2 regions of the Lysinibacillus sp. JK80 genome follow, and region 2 is predicted to be linked to the other one. Evidence: riboswitches for the same ligand, from Rfam matches in the RefSeq annotation. Region 2 holds a riboswitch; the other holds the start of a gene.

Region 1 (4,223 bases), 1.9 Mb from region 2:
TCTCATAAAGCAGCACAAGCAGCTCTTATTGAAGAAGCGGTTGCTGAGCCAGTAAAGGTTAAATAACATATATCAATTTTTGAAACCGGGCTACTTGCCCTTAAGCAGTAGCCCTTCTATGTGCGTCATGCACGTTAATCAAAGGAGGAAATGAAAGTGGCTGAAATTAAAGTCCCTGAATTAGCAGAATCGATTACAGAAGGTAGTATCGCACAGTGGGTAAAAAAAGTGGGCGATCGCGTTGAAAAAGGTGAATTCATCGTTGAACTTGAAACAGATAAAGTAAACGCTGAGATCATTTCTGAAGAAGCAGGTGTATTAACACAAATTTTAGCTGAAGAAGGCGATACTGTACTAGTTGGTCAAGTTATCGCAGTAGTAGAAGCAGGCGAAGGCGCAGCAGCAGCTCCAGCAGCGGCAGCACCAACTGAGGCAGCACCTGCACCAGCAGCGCCACAAGCAGCACCTGCACCAGTTGCAGCAGCTCCAGTAGTAGAAGAAACTTCTGGTGAGCGTGTAGTTGCATCTCCAGCAGCACGTCGTCTTGCACGTGAAAAAGGTATTGACCTTGCAGCGGTATCTCCAGTAGATCCACAAGGACGTGTACGTGTACAAGATGTAGCAGCTCATGGTACAGCACCAGCTGTAGCACCAGCAGCAGCACCTACATCCGTAGCAACTTCAGGTGGCCCAGTAGTATTCACACCAGCAGCTAATTCTGACCGTGTAACAATTGAAAAAATGAGCCGTCGTCGCCAAACAATTGCAAAACGTTTATTAGAAGTTAAACAATCAACAGCAATGTTAACAACATTCAACGAAATTGACATGACAAACATCATGGCACTTCGTAAACGTAAACAAGAAGAGTTTGTAAAAGCAAACGACATCAAACTTGGTTTCATGTCATTCTTCACTAAAGCTGTTGTTGCAGCACTGAAAAAATACCCATACGTAAACGCTCAAATCTCTGGCGATGAGATTCATTTAAATAACTTCTTTGATATCGGTATTGCTGTATCGACTGAAGAAGGTTTAGTCGTACCAGTTGTACGCGATGCTAATAGCAAAAACTTTGCAGAAATCGAAAAAGATATTGCTAACTTAGCGACAAAAGCTCGTGATAAAAAATTAGGCTTAAATGACATGGCTGGTGGATCATTCACAATCACAAATGGTGGTGTATTCGGTTCATTAATGTCAACACCAATTATGAACGGTACACAAGCTGGTATTTTAGGTATGCACTCAATTGTAAACCGTCCAGTTGCAGTAAATGGTGAAGTTCAAATCCGTCCAATGATGTATGTAGCACTTTCATACGATCACCGTATCATCGATGGTAAAGATTCTGTAGGATTCTTAAAAACAGTTAAAGAATTAATCGAAAATCCTGAAGATTTATTATTAAATTCATAATTCCATTAAACCCTGCGAACAATGTTCAGCAGGGTTTTTTGTATGACGAAAGGTATTGAGCGATTCTATGCTTGAAAGAGTACGAATGGTACATCGTTTATAGGAGCAAAGAAAGAAAAAAACGCAACTTTTCTCATATGTAGAACATACTCTATAATAAATATTTGTTGTAATTTTCAGAAATATCAACAAAAGTTCAACGATTTAAAGTGGAAGCAGAACGCACAATATCCTAATATTGTCATTAGTCAGAAAAATGTTAAAATCGTCTTGACGAACATATTAGTTTTATAGTAGTATCTAAATATCAATTAAATAAACAAACCTCACGAATTGTTACCAGTGAGGTAGAGGCGCGGTATTTATTAGTTCATTGTTGAGTAAAAGCAAGCGAAGACGCAATGAAGAAGGAAATATCGCCGAAGTATAAAAGGAGCTCGTACTTTTATACTGGGTCTGCAGTGAATAAGTGCAGGACTGTCCTAGTAAATGGATTTCCAGATTTACTAGGTTGTGCTATCTCGGAAACATGGAAATTATAGTGAGGATTTGGGCAACTGTCATAAAAGGTAAGACCTAAGTTCAATAAACTTAGGTCTTTTTTAGTACAGTTGTCTTATTTTTTTACAGAAAAGGGGAGTTTTTCATGAAAAGAAAATGGTTGTTAGTAATGATCTCTATCATGACGGCAATTGTGCTAGCTGCATGTGGCACAAGTGACAAAAAAGAGGGCGGTTCAAGTGATGCTGGAACTGACAAAGAAGAAGGTGGCGGTGAATTCCGAATTGGAATGGAGGCTGGCTACCCACCGTTCAACTGGACACAGCAAGACGATGCAAATGGCGCAGTGAAAATTGCGGATAATGCAGAGTATGCAGGTGGCTATGATGTACAAATGGCAAAGAAAATCGCTGAAGGTCTAGGCAAAGAGTTAGTCATTGTTAAAATGGAGTGGGACGGTTTAGTTCCAGCGCTACAATCAAACAAAATTGATGCAATTATTGCAGGTATGTCACCAACAGAAGAACGCAAGAAAACAATTGATTTTACAGAAAACTATTATACTTCTGATTTTGTTATGGTTATTAAAAAAGGTAGCAAATATGAAGGCGCAAAATCGATTCAAGACTTCTCAGGTGCTAAAATTACATCACAATTAAATACATCAAACTACACAGTTATCGATCAAATTAAAGGCGTAGAAAAGCAAACAGCAATGGAGAGCTTCCCAGCAATGCGTGTGGCGTTAGAAGCAGGTAAAATTGATGGCTATGTAGCTGAACGTCCAGAGGGCATTTCCGCTTCTGCTGCCAACGATAAATTCACATATGTAGCATTTGAAGAAGGCTTTGATACAGACCTATCAAATACTTCAATTGCTGTAGGCTTACGTAAAGATGATACAAATCGTGAAAAAATCAATGAAATCCTAAAAGGCATTTCAGAAGATGATCGTCAAGCGATTATGGAAGAAGCTATTTCTCAACAACCCGCAGCACAATAATGACATGGCACGGACTAGCAATTAGTCCGTGCATGATCATTTCATCATTATCAAAATGAGAACCTCTCTACATAATGATAATGTCCTAGCGTGACAAATCATAGAATGGTAGAAAGAGCTAGGACACAAAAGAAATAAGCGAGCAAGATGACATTGTTAGGAGGAACATCATGAGTCTTGAATGGATACTTTCAATTATTGAAAACAACTGGCAAATGTTTTTACGAGGTGCGTATTATACGTTACTGATTTCGAGTATTAGTACAATTATTGGTGCATTTATCGGATTTTTCATCGGAATTATGCATACGATTCCAGTTCGTAAAAAAGGTGTGAAATTTTATAGCTTAAAGCTCATTAATTTTATACTAACATGCTATGTTGAATTTTTCCGTGGTACACCAATGATTGTACAAGCTATGGTTGTCTACTACGGATTAGATATCGCATTCGGTATCGATATGCACTTTATTACAGCAGGTATTTTAGTCGTTTCCCTCAATACAGGGGCATATATGGCAGAAATTGTTCGTGGCGGTATTGTATCCATTGATAATGGTCAATACGAGGCAGCATCAGCAATTGGCATGAATCACTTCCAAATTATGCTTCATGTTGTCTTACCACAAGTAGCGCGTAATGTTTTACCAGCGACAGGTAACCAATTAATCATGAATATTAAAGATACAGCCGTATTAAATGTCATTGGAGTAACGGAATTATTCTTCCAAACAAAATCAATTTCGGGTAACAACTTCCGTTATTTCGAATCATTCTTCGTTGCATGTGTTCTTTATTTCATCATGACATTTACCGCATCTCGCATCCTTCTGTATGTTGAAAAACGTCTAGATGGTCCTGATGCCTATCAAAAAGAACAAAAAGAAGCCGTATAGGGGGACGCACAAATGGCAGTCATTAAAATCGAGCATTTAAGTAAATCATTTGGACGTAACCAAGTGTTAAAAGATGTGAATTTCCAAGTGGAAAAAGGGGAGGTAGTTTGTTTAATTGGCTCCTCTGGCTCTGGTAAATCCACATTGCTTCGTTGCATAAATTTATTAGAAACGCCAAGTGGCGGTCAAATTATTTATAAAGGGGAAGACATCCTAGATGAAAAGCACAATATTCAAGAATATCGCACACATTTAGGCATGGTGTTCCAGCAGTTCAATTTATTTAACAACCACAATGTCATAAGTAATTGCACAGTGGGCCAAATCAAAGTGTTAAAACGTTCGAAAAAAGAAGCAGAAGAAACGGCGCTTAAATACTTGAAAATCGTTGGCATGGATCAATA
Region 2 (4,223 bases):
TTCACGTAGTCTTCTGATATGTACATTTATAATATTTTCATCTCCGTAATAGGCATCTTTCCATATCGTCTGATAAATTTGCTCTTTGGTAAAAACTCTGTGGCGATTTGTCACAAACAATTTTAAAATGGAAAATTCCTTTGATGTCAGCTTTATCTCTTGTCCGCTCTTTGTTATTGAAAAATTAACAATATCTATCTTTAAATTATCAATTTCTAGGACCTCTTGCTTTTGTTCAGCTTGACTAGAGTATTTCGTAGCTCTTCTGATAACAGCCTTTACACGTGCTGAAAATTCCAGCATAGAAAAGGGTTTAGCAATATAATCATCTGCCCCTAATCCTAAGCCCAATGCTTTATCAACATCACTGTCTTTTGCAGACATAATAATGATAGGAAGTGCTGCCTGCTCTCTAATAATCTTTAATACTTCCAATCCATTTAATTTAGGAATCATAATATCTAAGATGACTAAGTCAAAGGTTTTTTGCAAACAATTTTGTAATGCCTCTTCGCCATTAGTCACTGTTGTGACATGGAAACCTTCCATCGTTAAGTAATTAGAAACCATTTCACGAATGGCTTCATCGTCTTCTACAAGTAAAATATGCTTTTGCACTATGATGCACCTCTCCTATCAAAACCCAATTTCCATATGTATATTACATTACCATATTTATGATGTTTGATTAGTGATTTGTTTATGAGTGTTGAAAAAAGAGCTGCTCCATAAACCATCACTCTTTGGTTTATAGAACAGCTCTATTATCTAATCTTCAACTTTTAAATCACAATCTTTAAGTGGAAGCATTTTTGTTTTGTGCTTTATTTTATAGCCAAACCATAATGCTAAAAATAATGGAATCCCAATATACGAAACAAGGATACCGTACCAATCAATCTTATCGCCTGTAAAGGCTGTATAATTTTGTCCAATGACTACAATCATACAAACTGTAAAAGCAAATAATGGTCCAAACGGAAATAATTTGGCTTTATAAGGTAATAACTTTGGATCTAAGCCCTGTGCATCAAACGCTCGGCGGAAACGATAATGACTAAACGCAATACCTAGCCATGCAATAAACCCAGACATTCCAGAAGCATTTAATAACCAGATATAAACCACTCCATCGCCAAAGAAGGATGCCAAAAATGCTAAACAGCCTACAGCTAATGTTGCCATAAGTGCATAAATCGGAATACCTCTACGACTTAGCTTTGCAAAAAATTTAGGTGCATGTCCATCCACTGCTAATTGCCATAACATACGAGAAGATGCATATAGTCCTGAATTTCCTGCTGACAGCATAGCCGTTAAAATAATGGCATTCATTAATGAAGCAGCAAAGGCAATACCTAGGCGGTCAAACACTAGTGTAAACGGTGATACTGCGATATCTTCTGATAATAAACGTTCGTCTGTAAATGGAATTAACATCCCAATTGCACCAATCGCTAAAATATAAAACAAAAGAATACGCCAAAATACAGATTTAACAGCCTTCGGAATATTTTTACCAGGATCATCTGTTTCACCAGCTGTAATTCCTAGTAATTCTGTTCCTTGGAATGAAAATCCTGCAGCTAGGAAAATACCAAATGTAGCAAGGAAGCCACCATGGAATGGCCCATCACTAACAAAGAAATTAGTGAAACCTACAGGAGCCTGCCCACCTAAAATACCAAAAATCATTAGTAAGCTAATGATAATAAAAACAATAACCGTTGCTACTTTAATCATGGCAAACCAATATTCACTTTCACCATAACTTTTTACGGATAGTAAATTAAACGTCAATACAACAGCAATAAATAATACTGTCCAAAGTGCTGATGAGCTATCTGGGAACCAATATTTCATAATTAATGACACAGCAGCAATTTCGGCAGCAATGGTGATTGCCCAGTTATACCAGTAGTTCCAGCCTAATGCAAAGCCCAAAGCAGGATCTACAAATTTGGTTGCATACGTACTAAATGAACCTGAGGATGGCATATAGGCAGCCATTTCCCCTAAGCTTGTCATTAAAAAATACACCATAATACCAATTAAAGCATAGGCAAGCAATGCTCCTCCAGGACCTGCCTGAGCAATTGCTCCTCCACTGGCTAAAAATAGTCCCGTACCAATTGTACCGCCTAAAGAAATCATTGTAATATGACGGCTTTTTAATTCTTTTTTCAGCTTCGGTGCTTTATGTCCGAGCTGATTTACTTTTATTTCACTCACGATATAGCTTCCTTCCTATTTATGAGGCAAAAAAATGCCATCACATATACACTGTGATGGCTACATTAATCCTCAGTTTTTCCTACATGATAGCTCAACACGTTGTGCAAACGTGACAGTTCTGTTCCTTTCGGAGACAGCCCCAGCATGAGGTTTTCAAGTCCCCTCACACTTCGGCAATATTTCCTTTCAACTAATTTCATCAATGCTTGTCATTTCAATTAGCATACTTATAAATATCGCGACCTCTACCTCAATACAAACATGAGGCATATAATTATTAAATTTATGATGTTTATTATACTAACATAAGACCATAGACATTTCAATACAACAACAAATGTTCTGTATTTTATGAATCTTCTACTATTTTTAATAGTGTGATAAAGTGTTATAGTAGTTCAATTAGAATGGTTATTATTAGGGGGGATTTTATTTTGACTACAAATGATCATTCCACTAGTTTTCCAAGTAAAAAAATTAGCTGGAAAGGAACAACCTTACTTTTAGTCTTTGGAGTTATCTTTATAGCCTCTACATTACGAATGCCACTAACTGTTGTTGGCCCAATTATATCCTTTATCCGTGAAGATCTTGGAATATCTAATGTTTTGGCAGGCTTTCTAACAACGATACCATTGCTGGCTTTTGCTGTTATATCTCCATTTGCACCAGTTGTAGCACGCAAACTAGGGCTTGAGCTAACATTATTTTTATCCACTTTTCTCTTGGCTTTAGGAATTGTCCTACGTTCACTTGGTACTACAGAATTACTTCTATTGGGTACTGTGCTAATTGGCGTAGCCATTTCTTTTGGAAATGTACTAATTCCAGGATTATTGAAGTTGAAATTTCCCTATCATGTGGGTTTATTAATGGCCTTTTTCACCATGTCCATGAATTTTACTGCTGGCCTTGGTGCTGGTATTAGCTATCCGATAGCTAATTCATCGTTAGGCTGGCAAGGTGCACTTTCCATTGCACTCATACTCGTTCTAATTACAATCTTAATTTGGATACCTCAACTAAAATCAAATAAACCAGAACCAGTTACTACATCTAAGAAGACCAGTACACCTTTATGGAAATCACCTGTTACTTGGGCTGTCACAGGGGCAATGGGTTTACAGTCTTTATTATTCTACACAACAGCAGCTTGGATACCTGAGATCTATATTGCTCAAGGTTTAGCACCTGATAAAGCTGGCTGGATGTTTTCAATCATGCAATTCTCACAAGTACCAATGGCCTTAGCAGTGCCTATTATTGCTGGTAAAATGACTTCTCAACGCCCACTTGTATTGATGTTTACATCCTTCTATTTAGTAGGCTTTGTTGGGGTTGTCATGGAATGGACAAGTCTTGGGGTACTGTGGATGGTTCTTCTAGGGTTAGCAGGTGGTTCTTCATTCGCCCTAGCAATGATGTTCTTCACTCTCCGTACTCGTACTGCATTTGAAGCAGCAGATTTATCAGGCTTTGCGCAATCTTTGGGTTATTTATTTGCCGCAATTGGTCCTATTCTTTTTGGCTACTTGCATGATTTATTTGGCGGCTGGAATATTGCGGGATGGCTCTTTGTCGTTGTAGCAATGTTACTCTTCTTTTGCTCAATGAGAGCCTCTAAGGATGAATATGTGCATTAAAATTAAATAAAGCAGGTGGATTAGATTCCTCCATCTGCTCTATTTCTATATAGTGTTTACACATTACTTAATTGTCGGATTGCGGAGTAATGTTAGCAATTCAGCAAGGCATTCTGATGCTTCATTATTATGAGCTGTTATAGTAGAAAAAATAGGAACAGCCTCTTGTAAAAGCATATAACTATAATAGTAATAGCCTACAAAAGCTTGCTCCTCATAGCCCTTTGGCGTTTCTTTCTCCCACTCCTGCTCATCATTATCCTCATTTTCTATCCACAAATAGTTGACGTCTAATAGCTCCTGCATATTTTTAACAGTATTGACTGGGTCGAGATAATCCTTGGT

What was found. A riboswitch is a leader RNA that binds a small molecule or an ion and turns the genes downstream of it on or off. The one in region 2 is predicted to bind lysine.
Region 1: it holds a riboswitch for lysine, as region 2 does, so the genes downstream of both, HXV90_RS04615 (transporter substrate-binding domain-containing protein) here and HXV90_RS14175 (amino acid permease) in region 2, are expected to answer to the same signal.

What each region holds. Positions count from the first base shown of each region.
Region 1 covers NZ_CP058997.1:888,118-892,340, reverse strand. Annotated here, with positions in the region: gene HXV90_RS04625 (2-oxoglutarate dehydrogenase E1 component) at 1-66, shown strand, start outside; gene odhB (2-oxoglutarate dehydrogenase complex dihydrolipoyllysine-residue succinyltransferase) at 157-1,419, shown strand; lysine riboswitch at 1,760-1,946, shown strand; gene HXV90_RS04615 (transporter substrate-binding domain-containing protein) at 2,066-2,923, shown strand; gene HXV90_RS04610 (amino acid ABC transporter permease) at 3,094-3,819, shown strand; gene HXV90_RS04605 (amino acid ABC transporter ATP-binding protein) at 3,832-4,223, shown strand, end outside.
Region 2 covers NZ_CP058997.1:2,823,233-2,827,455, forward strand. Annotated here, with positions in the region: gene HXV90_RS14170 (response regulator transcription factor) at 1-618, opposite strand, end outside; gene HXV90_RS14175 (amino acid permease) at 769-2,232, opposite strand; lysine riboswitch at 2,315-2,491, opposite strand; gene HXV90_RS14180 (CynX/NimT family MFS transporter) at 2,670-3,878, shown strand; gene HXV90_RS14185 (hypothetical protein) at 3,942-4,223, opposite strand, start outside.